Regions from separate parts of the Vibrio rarus genome, predicted to be linked through region 4. Evidence: predicted binding sites of a transcription regulator. Region 4 holds the regulator's gene; each other region holds the start of a gene.
The links. The regulator PurR, encoded in region 4, represses purine synthesis genes. The targets are predictions, from matches to a motif close to TNANGNAAACGTTTNCNTNA.

Region 1: metK (methionine adenosyltransferase) is a predicted target of PurR. The motif match lies at 2,088-2,107, and genes of this name have one in related genera.
Region 2: OCU56_RS16985 (formate--tetrahydrofolate ligase) is a predicted target of PurR. The motif match lies at 2,571-2,590, and genes of this name have one in related genera.
Region 3: purM (phosphoribosylformylglycinamidine cyclo-ligase) is a predicted target of PurR. The motif match lies at 1,982-2,001, and genes of this name have one in related genera.

Annotation. Positions count from the first base shown of each region.
Region 1 is NZ_AP024900.1:2,379,435-2,383,629, forward strand. Features, by position in the region: gene tkt (transketolase) at 1-1,904, opposite strand, end outside; gene metK (methionine adenosyltransferase) at 2,242-3,396, shown strand; gene OCU56_RS10815 (DUF2189 domain-containing protein) at 3,678-4,195, shown strand, end outside.
Region 2 is NZ_AP024901.1:901,394-905,588, forward strand. Features, by position in the region: gene OCU56_RS16970 (cytosolic protein) at 162-500, opposite strand; gene OCU56_RS16975 (transposase) at 854-1,831, opposite strand; gene OCU56_RS16980 (hypothetical protein) at 1,949-2,503, shown strand; gene OCU56_RS16985 (formate--tetrahydrofolate ligase) at 2,661-4,195, shown strand, end outside.
Region 3 is NZ_AP024900.1:2,059,257-2,063,451, forward strand. Features, by position in the region: gene OCU56_RS09365 (DUF2066 domain-containing protein) at 1-1,038, opposite strand, end outside; gene upp (uracil phosphoribosyltransferase) at 1,144-1,770, opposite strand; gene purM (phosphoribosylformylglycinamidine cyclo-ligase) at 2,070-3,110, shown strand; gene purN (phosphoribosylglycinamide formyltransferase) at 3,113-3,697, shown strand; gene OCU56_RS09385 (S1 family peptidase) at 3,843-4,195, shown strand, end outside.
Region 4 is NZ_AP024900.1:1,740,235-1,744,429, reverse strand. Features, by position in the region: gene OCU56_RS07985 (DUF2007 domain-containing protein) at 1-11, opposite strand, end outside; gene OCU56_RS07980 (TVP38/TMEM64 family protein) at 249-935, opposite strand; gene purR (HTH-type transcriptional repressor PurR) at 1,095-2,111, opposite strand; gene torD (molecular chaperone TorD) at 2,252-2,902, opposite strand; gene elyC (envelope biogenesis factor ElyC) at 3,020-3,787, opposite strand; gene cmoM (tRNA uridine 5-oxyacetic acid(34) methyltransferase CmoM) at 3,966-4,195, shown strand, end outside.

The DNA.
Region 1 (4,195 bases), 640 kb from region 4:
AATGATCTCATGCCGATGATCTTGCCACCGAAGCCAACATACTTGTACCAGAAGTCAGCGATACCCGCTTCTACAGCGATACGTTTGGTCACAGATGAAGGCAATACTGATTCGCGGTACGCTTCGTCTTGCTTATCAAATGCATCCGTTGATGGCATAGAAACAACACGTACTGCTTTGCCAGCAGCGGTCAGTTCAGCTTGCGCTGCAACAGCAAGTTCAACTTCAGAACCTGTGGCAATGATGATGAGCTCAGGAGTAGCTGCGCAATCTTTTAGCACGTAAGCGCCTTTAGCAATATCAGCAACTTGAGTTGCGTTACGCTCTTGCTGTGCAAGGTTTTGGCGAGAGAAGATAAGCGCTGTAGGCGCATCTTTACGTTCGATAGCCAATTTCCAAGCAACGGCTGACTCAACTTGGTCACATGGACGCCATGTGCTCATGTTTGGAGTCATACGTAGAGAAGCGACTTGCTCAACCGGTTGGTGCGTTGGGCCATCTTCACCTAAACCGATAGAGTCATGTGTGTAAACTTGAATGTTCTGAACTTTCATCAGAGCAGCCATACGCATTGCGTTACGCGCGTATTCCATGAACATTAGGAATGTTGCGCCGTATGGTACGAAACCACCGTGCAGAGCAATACCGTTCATGATTGCTGTCATACCAAATTCACGTACACCGTAATGGATGTAGTTACCTGAGAAGTCATTCGCTTCAAGAGACTTAGAACCAGACCACATAGTCAAGTTAGAAGGCGCAAGGTCAGCAGAACCACCCATGAATTCAGGAAGCATTTGACCAAACGCTTCTAGTGCGTTTTGTGATGCTTTACGTGATGCAATGTTAGCTGGGTTTGCTTGAAGATCAGCAATGATTTCATTTGCTTTTTCTTCCCACTGCGCTGGAAGCTCACCGTTTACACGACGTTTTAGTTCAGCAGCTTCAGCTGGGTATGCTGCCGCGTAAGCGTCAAATTTAGCATTCCAAGCGGCTTCTTTTTCAGCGCCAGATGCTTTTGCATCCCACTGTGAATAGATATCAGCCGGTACTTCGAAAGGACCGTGTTCCCAGCCAAGAGCGGCTTTAGTGGCAACGATTTCGTCAGCACCTAGTGGAGCACCGTGACAATCGTGCGTACCCGCTTTGTTTGGAGAACCAAAACCAATCACAGTTTTAGTACAAATAAGTGTTGGGCGAGGGTCTGCTTTTGCAGCAATAATAGCGGCATTGATGGCTTCGCTATCGTGACCGTCGACAGCAGGAATTACGTGCCAACCGTAAGCTTCAAAACGCTTAGGCGTATCATCAGAGAACCAGCCTTCAACTTCGCCGTCAATTGAGATGCCGTTGTCATCCCAGAAAGCAACCAGTTTGCCAAGACCTAGAGTACCCGCAAGAGAACATGCCTCGTGTGAAATACCTTCCATCAAACAGCCATCACCCATGAATACATAAGTGAAGTGGTCAACAATGTCGTGACCTTCTTTGTTAAATTGAGCTGCCAATGCTTTCTCAGCCATAGCCATACCAACAGCGTTGGTGATGCCTTGACCTAGAGGGCCGGTAGTGGTCTCAATACCCGGTGCATAACCATATTCTGGGTGACCTGGAGTTTTAGAGTGCAACTGACGGAAGTTTTTAAGGTCATCGATTGATAACTCATAACCAGTCAAATGAAGCAGAGAGTAGATCAGCATTGAGCCGTGACCATTTGACAGAATAAAACGGTCGCGATCAGCCCACTCTGGGTTTTGCGGGTTATGGTTTAAGTGACCACGCCAAAGTACTTCAGCGATGTCAGCCATACCCATTGGTGCGCCTGGGTGACCAGAGTTAGCTTGTTGAACACCATCCATGCTAAGGGCACGAATTGCATTGGCTAGATCTTTACGAGAAGACATGTCTGCTCCTGAATGCATAAGCAATTTATAAAAAAATAAGTCCTGACCCCAACAGAGGGTGTTGGGCGTCGTTATTGTCGCAAAGCGCCTCTATTACTGCAAACAGTTTCCCGAGCAAAATGACAACTATGAGAGATATATTTGTTTAACATCTCACTATCTTTGTTAAATAGTGCTGTGACCTAACGCAAACGTTTAGTTCATTTAAATCGTAAAAAAGCTTGTATTTCACACATTCAAAATTAGAATAGACGTCTAGATGTAGATACAGCTACAAAAAAGTACCATTCAAAAGGCGCCCTGAAGCGTCTTTTCTTAACGAATAAGGGAGCCCATCATGGCTAAGCACCTGTTTACTTCTGAGTCAGTATCAGAAGGCCATCCAGATAAAATCGCAGACCAAATATCAGATGCGGTTCTAGATGCAATTATTGAGCAAGACCCAAAAGCTCGCGTTGCATGTGAAACCTACGTAAAAACTGGCATGGTTATGGTAGGTGGTGAAGTGACTACCTCTGCTTGGGTTGATATCGAAGAGATCACTCGTGAAACCGTTCGTGAAATTGGTTACGTACATTCAGATATGGGCTTTGATGCCAATTCTTGTGCGGTACTAAACACTATTGGTAAACAGTCTCCAGACATTAACCAAGGTGTTGATAAGTCAGACCCTAAAGATCAAGGGGCGGGCGACCAAGGTATCATGTTTGGTTACGCTACCAACGAAACAAAAGTATTGATGCCTGCACCCATTACTTATTCTCACCTTTTAGTAGAGAAGCAAGCAGAAGTTCGCAAGAACGGCACTCTACCTTGGTTGCGTCCAGACGCTAAATCTCAAGTAACATTCCAATACGACCAAGGCAAAATTGTCGGTATTGATGCCGTTGTTCTTTCTACTCAGCACAGTGAAGAGATCTCAACAGACGATCTTCGTGAAGCGGTAATGGAAACCATCATCAAACCGGTATTGCCATCAGAGTGGTTAAATAAAGAAACTAAATTCTTTATCAACCCAACCGGTCGTTTTGTTATCGGTGGCCCAATGGGTGACTGTGGTCTTACTGGTCGTAAAATCATCGTTGATACCTACGGCGGCGCAGCTCGTCACGGTGGCGGTGCATTCTCTGGTAAAGATCCATCAAAAGTTGACCGTAGTGCAGCATACGCAGCTCGTTATGTAGCGAAGAACATCGTAGCGGCTGGCATGGCTGACCGTTGTGAAATCCAATTGTCTTACGCTATCGGTGTTGCTGATCCAACGTCTATCATGGTAGAAACTTTTGGTACTGAAAAAGTATCTCAAGAGATCATCATTGAAGCTGTACGTCAAAACTTCGACTTACGTCCATACGGCCTACAAGAGATGCTGAACCTACTGCAGCCTATCTACAAGAAAACTGCCGCATATGGTCACTTTGGTCGTGAAGAATTCCCATGGGAAGCAACGGACAAAGCCGCAATCCTTAAAGATTTCGCTGGTATCAAATAAGCCAACCTATCTCAAGGTCTCAACATCAAACCTCAGCCTTAGTGCTGAGGTTTTTTTTCGCCCCTTCCTCTTAAGGTGTTTTGTCAGAACCACTACCCACTGTAGCCGCCATCATTTCGATTAATTTTCATACAAAATTTGTATTTCATGCCATCCATGACGATAGTTACCAAGTGAACAAAATGTTAACTAGATCAAGTTTTATCAAATAACGTGGCTCAGTTTAAGGCTAGTGTGAGGTGAACGCCTCTCTGCCCTTAGACTCAATCAGGAGGATGATTATGCCTCGTACATATAATGAAGATGGCTTTCAGCAAGCATCGAAAGTAAAAGACAGTGAGTACGCAAAAACACTGCCATGCAACAAAATCACCATCAGCGACCCATTTCAATGGCTCGCTTTAGGTTTAAATGATTTTGTACGCTCCCCTATTATCAGCCTTTTTTACGGGGCATGTTTTGCCATCGCCGCCGCCGGTATTGTGGGATTGATATATCTACAAGGAAACCACTCCCATTTAGTTATCCTACCGGCTCTTATTATTTACATGCTTATCGGGCCATTCCTTGCCTTGGGTTTATACGATACTAGCTGGGCAAGAGAGCGAGGTAAGCAACCAAGCCTACTCCATTCCATGAAAGCCATTGGCCGTAACTCAACCTCACAGTGGAGCTTTGCTGTATTACTGGTGGTCGCGATGATATTTTGGATGCGAATAGCCTCTTTACTGCACGCTTTATACCCCTCTGTAGCCGGCGCCTCTATTATTGATTTTGCACCTTTTCTTATTACCGGTTC
Region 2 (4,195 bases), on a different replicon from region 4:
AGCAGTAAATTTGCAAATGAATAATTTGTACAACAGGGGGCTTGGACAAACTCTAGCACTCTATTATGCATAGAGGGCTACTCAATTGTGAACCCTGCGAATAAACGCAATGTTTGCGGATGAACGGGTAGGAATGTCGATTGCAACTAACTGAATGACTTTTAGTCTATCCGCGTAATAAAGGTTTGTTCGTCATCCACAAAAGCCACAAAGCCGCCATGATAGATAAACACTCGACCACGTCCCTCCACAAGGCAGGCAAGTTGTGGGTTCAAATCTTCTTTATTAGCCTTGCTTTGAAAAGTGCCCGTATCGGTGATTACGCCGCTGAATTGAGGCAAATATCCATAAGTGCGCTTGGCTTGATCAATCAGGCTCAATTCACTAGCTCTAGAGAAGCAAGATGGGATCGCACCAGCGTCTTCGATAAATAGAGTTTTAAATTCTTCAAAAGCTGTAATCACCAGCCAGTCGATGTCGTTAACATGATGGATAAACATAGAGTTTCTCGGTCATTTTGATGTTGGGATTCTATCACTATCCGAGGCGTAATGTAGTGGATATTTAGCGGCTAAACAAAAGCGATACATGATGAATACTTCAGTGTAGGAAGCAGTATTGGGTGCAGATTTTAATGGAGCAACAAATCCACAAATCCAAGACACCCATAGTAAATTTCATAAGAAACATAAAAATTGATAACGAGTCTGATTCAATTCTATGTAATAACTTAGTAATAACAGTAATGCTATTGGAAAGTGGTTGATTTAGGTTAGAAATTGTAAATGTTAGGCGTGTTTGGGTTGAACCTATCTAAAGGTTCGGTGGAGGTAGACGATCAGTCTTTAGACAATTAGTGCTCTTTTAAATATCGGCAACATTTCGCAAAATGCCGTCGCCGCTTTTCTAAATGCTCACAGTAAGATGTCAGTTCTTCAAGTGTCCCAACAGGGCCATGGAACAAGTGGCCAAATTGAGTGATAAGTGTCATCCAGTTATCGGGGGCAATATTCATTTTTACTAGTAAATCCTGACTACCACTACTGATAGCGCCACGCTTATCATCCCGAATTAACCGCCCTGTTTCATCAATGAGTTGTAAGTAGTCACTTAGCGGAAAAGCCACGCCCTTAGGTTGATTGTGCTGTTCATTTTCTATAAAAGGCAGTAAACGTTTAGGTTGCTCTCCTCTTAAAGCCCCCTGAATGCGAAGTTGAATGCTGGTATGCTCTGACTGCTCAAGTGTTTTGGCCATTTTGGCTCTAATTGGATTTAAATCTACGTAAGCCATGCAGGTAATTAGCGCAGCCTCGTCGAGCAAGGCTTGAGATTTAAACCGTCCTTCCCAAAATCGGCCAGAGCAGTTGTCTTCTTGGTTTGCCCTTCGCGCGATGGGCTCATTAAGACAACGCATAAACCAGCTGATATCACAAAGGCGACTTCGATAAGTAGCAATCCTATGCTGCAATATTGCGGTATCTGCAGGGGGGAGTAAATGCCCTTTAACAAAGCGATGAGTGAGTTCATCGCCTTTAAATATTTGATGCCATTGCTCAAGTACTTCTCTGTCACTCCAGTCGTTGGCGGCCTCAATATCAACGTGTAACACCACATGTAAGTGATTGGACATAATAGCAAAAGCGGCAACATCGATGGCAAATACTGATGTGAGTTTTAGTAATAATGATTCAACCCAACCACGCCTATGGTCGTAATTTTTCCCGGAGTAAGCATCGTCGCCACAAAGGTACGCGCGCCTAACAACGCGACTGCAGCAATGATAATAAGGCGTATCTTCAAGACTAATTTGAGTTCTTCGAGGGCGAGGCATTAGGTTACTCCTGCATTCAAATCGTGCATTAAGTTTAGTCAATGGTTTTCAAATAGGGTATTACAATGGGTGGCCACATTTGTGTTCATCAGGTATGGTGAGTTTTTTGGGGGTGTTATGGCTATAAGTAATGTGTTGTATGGTGTGATTCAAGGGATGGGGTTTTGTATTCCTGTGGCTAAAGGGGTGTGTTGTGATGAATCTTTTTTGGCTAAGGTATGTGAAGAAAATACGGCGTTATTTGAGAGATCGAAACTTAAGTATCCTGCACATTCGGATCTACAACTCTTACTTGGTTTGTTGACCTTGCGTCATGAGGTTTTGTTAAAGCAACTTCTAGTGCAGCAAGACAGTTTAGTGGCTATGCAGCAGGTGATAGAGGGTTCGTTAAACAGCGAGCATGCTAACGCATTTAAATCCCCATTAGTGATGGAGTTTTGGTTAACTATGCACCTTTGGTTGTATGCGCAAGGGCAGCTTAAAATGGATTTTTCATTGGCGAATGACTATGCAATGGAAGCGGCAGAAGCATTGAGCCCTTTATGTTCGTCATCAAAGGATCAGTTACGTTGTGAGTGGACGAGATCGTTTTATTGTGGTTCTGAGTTTTTGACTAAAAATGGTAACAAGGGTTCACGAATTGGTGCCTGGTTTGCTAACTTACTGAAATAAAATAAATAGTCTGTTATTTCTTGTTCGTTTATATGCATTTACTCCTTTTTTTTGTTTCATTTATAGGCAACGCAAACGTTTGCTCTTTACTTATTGCTAAAATTCTTTATTATTCCGCCAAAATCAGATTGTCTCTTTATATCCCCCAGAGGTCACCATGCTGTCGGACATTGAAATCTCACGCTTTACCCCTTTACGCCCTATTGCTGATATCGCCACCGCAGTAGGACTGCATGCAGATGAGATTCAAACCCATGGACAATATAAAGCCAAGGTTTGCCTTAAAGCACTAAAACGTCTTAAAAAGAAAAAAACAGGAAAATTGGTGGTAGTGACGGCGATTACTCCCACGCCACTTGGAGAAGGCAAAACGGTTACAGCCATAGGTTTAGCTCAAGGCTTATTTAAGGTCGGTCAGTCGGTAATGACTTGCATTAGACAACCGTCAATGGGCCCTGTTTTTGGCGTGAAAGGTGGTGCTGCGGGTGGTGGTTACTCTCAAGTTGCACCAATGGAAGAGCTAAATTTGCACCTCACCGGAGACATCCACGCCGTTACTGCAGCGCATAACTTAGCGTCTGCTGCTATTGATGCTCGTATTTATCACGAGCAAAGAAAGGGTTATGACGACTTTGAAGCTCGCACGGGCATGAAGCCATTGCGTATTGATCCTACTAGCATAGTGTGGAAGCGAGTAGTGGATCACAATGACCGTGCCCTACGAAAAATCAATGTAGGTTTGAATGATGAAGGCAAAACCATCAATGGCTATGAACGAGAAGATGGTTTTGATATTTCTGCTGCTTCAGAATTAATGGCGGTACTCGCCTTGGCCGCAGATTTACACGATCTGCGTCTGCGTATTGGTAAGATCGTCATTGGTTACAACTTTGATGGACAAGCAGTAACGACGGAAGATCTTGGTGTAGCTGGCGCTATGACAGTTAGTATGCGTCAAGCCATTGAGCCCACTATGATGCAAACGTTAGAAGGGATCCCAACCTTAGTTCACGCGGGTCCATTTGCTAACATTGCCCACGGTAACTCTTCGATTATAGCCGACAATATTGCCACTAAATTGGTGGACTATACGGTAACCGAAGGGGGCTTTGGCTCGGACATGGGTTTTGAAAAAGCGTGTAATATTAAAGCGCAAGCCTCTGGCAAAGCTCCAGATTGTGCGGTAATTGTTGCCACATTGCGCGGTTTAAAGGCCAATTCAGGCTTATATAATTTGAAACCAGGCCAACCTATCCCCGATAGCATGTTCGACAAAGACAGTGCGGCGCTAAAAGCCGGTTTTGATAATTTAGCTTGGCATATTCAAAACGTAGTAAAGTATGGTGTGCCTGCTGTTGTGGCAATTAACCGTTTCCCGCAAGACAGTGACGAAGAATTGGCCGAGCTTAAAGCCATGGTAGAAGCTTTGCCATACGCCGTTGAAGTTGCGGTGTGTGAAGCGTTTGCTAAAGGTGGGGCAGGGGCAACAGAGTTGGCGGCCAAAGTGGTTGAACTGTGCCAATCTCCGAGCCAATTTACCCCGCTCTATCAGCCTTCTAATACGTTAGAAGAAAAAATCATGGCAGTGACTGAGCTTGGTTATGGTGCCGATTCGGTTACGTTAAGTGATAAAGCCAAAGCGCAACTGGCACAATTTAAAGCATTGGGCTTTGATCATTTAGCGATTTGTAT
Region 3 (4,195 bases), 320 kb from region 4:
CTCTTTAGGCGTAACAGGTGCCGCTATTTTTATCACACGCTTGTTTCTAAGAAGTTGTCGTTCAAAATCGGCTTGTTCGGTAATAAGGTTAACTTGAAAATTCACTTCTTGTCCTACGGTATGCACTAAGTCCACCGAGGCAACACTAGGTAAGTTTTCTAAGTAACGCTCAATATGAAAGAACATACTTGCCCCTTTAACACCGCTGAACTTTACATTCATAGAAGAAGCGATTTCACCGTTAGATTTAGCCGAGCTTTTTTTTGCGTAATAACGACCCAGTTCCGCCACCATATTTTCAGTGACCTGCTTGTTAGTACCTGTTGCTTCACCACTCACAGAAGCTATCTGAGTATCCGCTATGAATTGTGGCTTATCATCATATAAAGTCCAACGTAAATGCTGTTGATTGCCCTTACGGGTGATTCGAGCTACCACTACGGCATCCGCATCACTATAACGACGGCTACTTTTAGAAATTTGTTTTGTGAAACCGCCCCAGACTTCTGTTGCCTTGATGCTAGTAATATCATCAATATCACCCACAGGCACAGTTATTGGCAATCCCTTCATTCCTGCAATATATCTTAAATTAGCAACGGAGGTTCTTTCTGATTGCTCCCAACTAATCGTACGGTCATAGCCATTATCTTCCACTACCCATACTAATAGACGTGCACGTTCTTCTGGCCAAAAAGGGAGGTTAGCTTGAGCTAATAAAGATTGGATCTGCCTAGAGTTGAACGACATTTTTAATAGAGGTTGACCATTTTTCTCCGCGGGAGTAATGGTTGAAAGAAAGCGGCTGCTTTGAGTTAACGCCTTTTGTATCACAGCACTCTCTAACGAGGCGGAGTCCCCTGTAGCCCGAACGATGACATCTCTCATGCCTTCACGACGCGCCAATTCCTCACCACTATGTTTCGCATCTTGTTGCTGTTCAAACACAACAGCTTCTGTATCAAACACATTAACCTTAGTCACAGCTAATGCCGAAAATGAGGTTAATGTTGCTAGCAAACAAGCCAAAAATCGCATAAATAACTCAATAATATTAAATAGTTAACAAATAATAACTAAGGATACGAAAACCAACAAGTAGAGCCTAAAAAAAACAGCTCTACTATGTGGCGTTATTGGGGTTTATTTAGTACCAAAAATTTTATCGCCCGCATCACCTAGACCCGGAACAATGTAACCTTTGTCATTTAAGCACTCATCGATAGCAGCAGTGAAAAGCTCGATATCAGGGTGGGCTTTTTCTAATGCCTCAATACCTTCAGGAGCGGCAACCAATACTAAGGCTTTAACTGTTTTACAGCCTTGCTCTTTTAAAAGATCAATGGTTGCGATCATAGAGCCACCTGTTGCCAGCATTGGGTCAACAACCAAAGCAATACGCTCATCAATAGAAGACGCTAACTTATTAAAGTAAGGTACGGGTTCTAATGTTTCTTCATCACGGTAGATACCTACCACGCTGATTTTAGCACTAGGCATGTGCTCTAACACGCCATCCATCATGCCAAGGCCTGCACGCAAGATTGGTACAACTGTGACTTTTTTACCTTTAATTTGGTCAACTTCAACATCGCCATCCCACCCTTTAATGGTGACACGCTCTGTTGCGAAATCAGCTGTAGCTTCATAAGTCAGTAAACTACCCACTTCTGTTGCTAGTTCTCTAAAACGCTTAGTACTAATATCCCCTTCGCGCATTAAACCTAGTTTATGTTTCACAAGCGGGTGTTTTACTTCAACAACTCTCATATTCTTCTCCAATCTAATTTTACAAACGCCAGAATTATATACCCAAACCGCCTCAAGTTACGAGTCACACACCCCTTTGCACGCAATTTAACCGTAGAGATAAAGAAATAAATAGGCCCTTGCCTGCGCCACTTAGCTCCCTTCTACTCTCGCTTTTTGCTCTTTTTTACCCCCCTGATATGCACATCAAATCAACAACTGACACAAATATCCGCGCAAACGTTTGCTATTACTGATTATCCCTTGTTAGAATAGCGCCGATTTTTCTTCCCTAAACTTTTCTAAACGAGGAATTTCCCGTGAGTAGTAACAAGCCTTCTCTGAGCTATAAAGATGCTGGTGTAGATATTGATGCTGGCAACGCACTGGTTGACAAAATTAAAGGTGCTGTAAAGCGCACACGTCGTCCAGAGGTCATGGGTGGCATTGGTGGCTTTGGTGCATTATGCGAATTGCCAACCAAATATAAGCAACCAGTACTGGTTTCGGGTACAGATGGCGTTGGTACTAAACTACGCCTTGCTCTAGATATGAAAAAACATGACACCATTGGTATCGATCTAGTGGCAATGTGTGTGAATGACCTTATCGTTCAAGGTGGCGAGCCTCTATTTTTCTTAGATTATTACGCAACAGGGAAACTTGACGTTGAAACTGCAGCTGACGTTGTAGCGGGTATTGCAGAAGGTTGTGTGCAAGCTGGTTGTTCATTAATCGGTGGTGAAACAGCTGAAATGCCAGGCATGTATGAAGGTGACGACTACGACGTTGCTGGCTTCTGTGTTGGCGTGGTAGAAAAAGAAGACATCATCGACGGCACTAAAGTGGCTGCAGGTGACGCTCTTATTGCCGTAGGTTCAAGTGGCCCACACTCAAACGGTTACTCTCTAGTTCGTAAGATCCTTGAAGTTTCACAAGCGGATCTAAACCAAGACCTAGAAGGCAAACCACTAGGTGAGCACCTACTACAACCAACAAAAATTTACATCAAATCAGCGCTTAAAATGATTGAGAAGCACGACATTCATGCTATCTCTCACATCACTGGCGGTGGTTTCTGGGAAAATATCCCACGAGTGCTTCCTGAAGGTACTAAAGCGGTTATCGATGGTAACAGCTGGCAGTGGCCAACCGTGTTCAACTGGCTGCAAGAAAACGGCAATGTTGACACTCGCGAAATGTACCGCACATTTAACTGTGGTGTTGGCCTTGTTGTTGCACTTCCTCAAGATCAAGCACAAGCGGCGGTTGACCTTCTAATCGAAGAAGGTGAAAACGCTTGGGTTATCGGTCAAATCGCTGAAGCAAACGGCGACGAAGAGCAAGTAGAGATCAAATAAAAATGACTAAAATAGTCGTCTTAATTTCAGGGAATGGAAGTAATTTACAGGCGATTATTGATGCCTGTATTAAAGGCGACATTGACGGTCAAGTCAGTGCGGTTATCAGTAATCGCACTGACGCATTTGGTTTACAGCGAGCCAAGCAAGCCAATATCCCGACCCATGTAAAATCGCATAAAGACTTCTCCGACAGAGAATCATTTGATCAAGCCATGATGAACATCATTGATGACTATCAGCCTGATGTCATAGTGCTAGCGGGTTACATGCGTATTCTTACTGACGGTTTTGTCAATCATTACCTAGGTAAAATGATCAACATCCACCCATCTTTATTACCTAAATACCCAGGTTTACACACCCATAAGCGCGCTATTGAAGCCGGTGATAGTGAACACGGTAGTAGCGTACACTTTGTAACGCCAGAGCTAGATAGCGGCCCTATTATAGAGCAAGCAAAAGTCCCCATTGAAGCGCATGATAACCCGCAATCACTATTAGCTAAGGTACAAAAAGCGGAGCATATTCTCTACCCTAAAGTGATTCAAGATATCATTTCTGGTCGCGTTGTTTGGCAACAGTAGCCACATTAAGCACATTGACTTTCTCATTGCTATTCTCTGTTTTCATGTCACAAATAATAAAAAATCCTCCCACTGTAAATATGTTGCATATGGCTAGTGTTTATTCAGAATTATAAAATCTTAGTTTTCACATAATGAGATTTATATGCGCACTACATGGCTCACTGTCCTTCTTAGCTTATTCACTGTGAGTGCTCACAGCGCACCAACTCCAGAAAATCAAAATAGTGCTTATATCGTCAACGGTATCAATACCAGCGTAAGAGACTATAGCTCTTTTGTAAGTTTATATTATGACCCGTCAGGATATGTCTCTAATAAACGTTATTATCCTTATTGTGGTGGTGTATTAATTGCCCCGCAGTATGTGCTAACCGCTGCACATTGCATTTATGATAATCGAGCAGTACAACTGTATACCTCAGTTTCCTTTATGCCTCAAAATGAGCAACTCAGTCACCCAACAATTTTGGGATTCAGTCGACGCATCAGCGATGT
Region 4 (4,195 bases):
AATATTTTTATTTCTATCCTAGTGGTACCAATCGTACTCAATAAATGGTCATTCTAGATTGTTAACATACTCGAGAACTGCGTTAGAATTTTTGATAGTAGAATAACGACTTATCGAAATATTCCGCTTTGTTTTCGAGCATTTTTCCTACGCTATTTCTGACAACTTACTTGGTATGATTGACTACGGTGGCATTGTGCTCACCGTAAGTCATTGCCCGCATCATCTATGAATTACGGTGATGGGGATTATACGGTGGTTGAACTATTGTGTGGGCGCAGTTTTGCCATGACCCATTTCGCAATTAGCGGGAATAAACCCAATAACGCAAATGAGGCTAACACAGTAGGGGATACGATACCGGAAAGGCTGTCAATTTCGGCTAGTTGCGTACCGGCGTTGAGGTAAACCATAGTACCCGCTAACATTCCTAATTGGCTGACCACATAGAACTTGGCAACAGAAATAGGTGTTAACCCCATCAATAGATTGATTAAGAAAAAAGGAAATACTGGGATAAGACGTAAAGAAAAGAGGTAAAAGGCCCCATCTTTCTCTACCCCGTTATTGATGGTCGCAAGTTTTGACCCAAACTTCGCTTGCACCCAGTCTCGAAGCAAATAACGACTGCTTAAAAACGCCAAAGTTGCGCCAATTGTGCTGGCAAACGACACTAACAATAAGCTACTCCAAAAGCCAAATAAGGCCGCGCCAAGCAGAGTGACAACGGCCGCTCCAGGGATGGAAAAAGCGGTGATAAACACATAGCCGATAAAGTACAGTGTGGCGGATAACAAGAAGTGTTCAGCTATGTGGCTATTTAGGGCGAGTTGTTGCGCTTTAGCGTTTTCTAAAGTGAAGTGTTGGCCAAAGTTGACGGCCAAAAGTACGATGGCACAGACTAAAATTAGTCCTATTATCAATTTCTTATTCATGTGTGAGCTCTTATTGTTATGCAATAAGTATAGAGACACGTTGACGAAACTAAAACTTTCACTGTGATGGAAAAAAGTGGGCCTATAGCGCTTTTTAGTAATAAAAAAAATCGACAACCAAGAGGTTGCCGATCGTAAGAGGTTTGCTACCTTGCTGGCCTAGTCGTTATTGAGGTTTTTGACACTGGCTCTTTCAATTAGCTCTGGGTGCATTTCAAAGATGCGACGCTCATGCTCTTTATTTTTAATGCGCTCTAACAGGATCTCAAAGGCGGTTTTACCCACACGGCGTTTGGGCTGATGTATGGTGGTTAATGGTGGTGAGAAGTAAGCCGCAAGATCGATGTTATCGTAGCCAATGACCGAAATATCTTCGGGAATGTCGATATTGTGTTGTCTTAGACGACTGATCAAGCCTAACGCCATAATATCATTGAAGCAAAAAATAGAGGTGGGACGCTCTTCTTTAGACATTGCTACCAGTTTATCGGCCGCTTCTACAGCCGTATCACATTCAAAGTTACCTTCAAAAATGAGTTTTTCATTAAATGGGATATTGGCTTCAGCTAACGCTCTTTTGTAGCCAGAAATGCGCTCAATACAGGCCAGTTTCTCAGCTTGTCCAGTCAGGCAGGCAATTTTATGGTGACCATTGTTAACTAAGTATTTAGTGGCTAAATACCCCCCTTCTTCAGAGTTATCAATGATTTTATCTGCCGAGGAAGACTCCGGTCCCCAGTCCATAACCACTTTTGGGATGTTAGGGTGAGAGTCGAGCATTTGACGCAACTCTTCGGTTAAGTCAGAACACATCACTAAAATACCGTCGACGCGCTTCTCCGCTAACATACGAATATAATCACGTTGCTTTTCGTATAGCCCACCGGTATTACACAAAATAAGAGTGTAACCTTGGCGGTAACAGTAACTTTCAACGCCGTCGACCACTTCGGCAAAGAAAGGGTTAGTGGATTGAGTCACTAACATGCCAATAGTTCGTGTGCTATTGCATTTTAGACTACGAGCAACGGCACTTGGGGCGTAATTTAGGTTTTTTACGGCTTCCATCACTCGTTGCTGAGTTGCTTCGGCCACAAAGCGTGTTTTATTAATAACGTGAGAAACTGTGGTGGTAGAAACCCCTGCAAGTTTAGCGACGTCTTTGATGGTTGCCATGCGTTACCTTGTTAATAAAAGATGGATGCAATAAACATAAATTAAACTGTGCGATCCTTCACTCAGCAAACGATTGCGCGGAGGGGGAGTCTAGCCATAAATATGGCCACTGACAATGGATTTATGAATATATTTGGAATCTATGTCTCATTAGCAAGATAGTGGCAGTCAATTTTGCAAAAATTCACTAGTAATACGGATACGGCCGCATAAAAACCAAATTCATCATAGCGTTTACAGTCAGCAGAAAACTGGGGTATCCAGGTTAAGAGGTGTTGCTCAATTAAGGCTTTTTGCTCTGCCAGGGCCGCTTCCATATGCGACTCTTTTTCTAGGGCATTACAACGAATAATAAGATTGCCTAGAAAATCCAACTCAATGGCTAAATGATCAGCGGGTTCATTGAAGTGACCATCTACCTTAATGCCTTTATTTAACATTAATTGCGTCATGTCTTGTGCAGGCTTGCCGTTAAGTAGCTTGTTTTCTTCAAGATAGAGAGAGGCATAAGGTAAGGCGGCGTATTTATCTGAGGTGAGAAACAGATTACAAAAGTCGGCGGACAATTCTAATTGCGCATCTTCACGCTGTTGTAGTCGGTCAAAGGCATCCACTAAAGCCTCCACCGCCTCACTAAGTTGTGGATTCTCACCTAAACCGGCAAGAAAGCCACGCACAGCAGAAGATTGATAAGCCTGCAAATCTTGCTCTGTTAGTTCCTTAGAAAAAAGGCTGGAAAACCACCAGTAGATCTCTGCTCGTTGCTCGTTGAACTGCTTAACTTCTTGCATAAACGCACCACAATTTCATTTTAATTACTATAAAGAATAGTAGCTTAGGTCATCTTTACTATGTGAGTGAGATGAATATTAATTAAAATGTGCGCAATGAAGCAAAAGGTGAGTGCATTACTCACCATTGGCTAAATTTCTCAAACGTTGCCACCATTGCCCCATCGTTTCGTGCCAGTAACGTTCGGTTTGTTCTAGGTAACGGGCTTGCGGTGTGTATTTTTGCCAAGGCTGCACAATGTGGGATTGAGCTAAATAGTTAGTGGGAGCGGGCAGAGGCTGTAAACCTGCAGAATGAAATTCATGTAATGCACGTTCCATATGGCTGGCAGAGGTAACTAATGCCATGCTTTTTTGACCAACAAATTTCGCTGCTTGTCTGGCTTCTTGCCATGTATCCTGCGCCGTTTCGAGTAAGATGATATCGGATTTCGCCACCCCTAAAGCGAGCGCTACCGTCGCCATCATTCTTGCTTGACTGATCTCTGTGCCACCCGAGTAGCCGGATAAAATCAATTTCGCACCCGGGTACATACGTAGCACACGAATCCCCTCACTGAGACGCATCATGGCTGTACGGCTCAATTCTGAGGTGGGGGGAATTTGCGGGTCAACCACATGTCCACTACCGAGCACCATAACATAATCTAAGCTCTGTGTTGGTGGTAGAAAAGCACTGTATTTTCTTTCTAGTGGTTTTAATAATCCACTAGAAATTGGCTGAAAAGAGATCGCAAAAATGGAAGCTAGAGAAATAAAAATAAAGATACAACCCGATTTATGTTTTCGGGTAAACATAATTAATGCCAAGCCCAAAAAGCCAATAAGTAGCATAGCAGGGAGTGGCATAAGAAAGGCTGAAACAATTTTTTTGAGTGCAAACATGTTGGAGTAAACTATTTCCTAAGTTAGGTGGGGTGTAAATTGGGTCACGAGAAAAAAGGCATGAATTTGGACTGTTTTTTAGTCAATCAATAAAGCAAATTGATCGTTATCCTTTATTATTGACGCCCTTGTGACACAATACGAAACACACTTAAATAACATCATACCCTAAATAAAAGTGATACAAGATCGTAATTTCGACGATATTGCCCACAAATTTGCCGAAAATATTTATGGCTCAGATAAGGGAAGTATACGTCAGACTATCGTTTGGGAGGATTTACAGCAAATTCTTTACCAACTAAATGGTCACACAAAGCCTCTTACTGTACTAGATGCAGGAGGAGGTTTAGCTCAAATGTCACAAAAGTTGGCCGAGCTTGGACACAAAATAATATTGTGTGATGT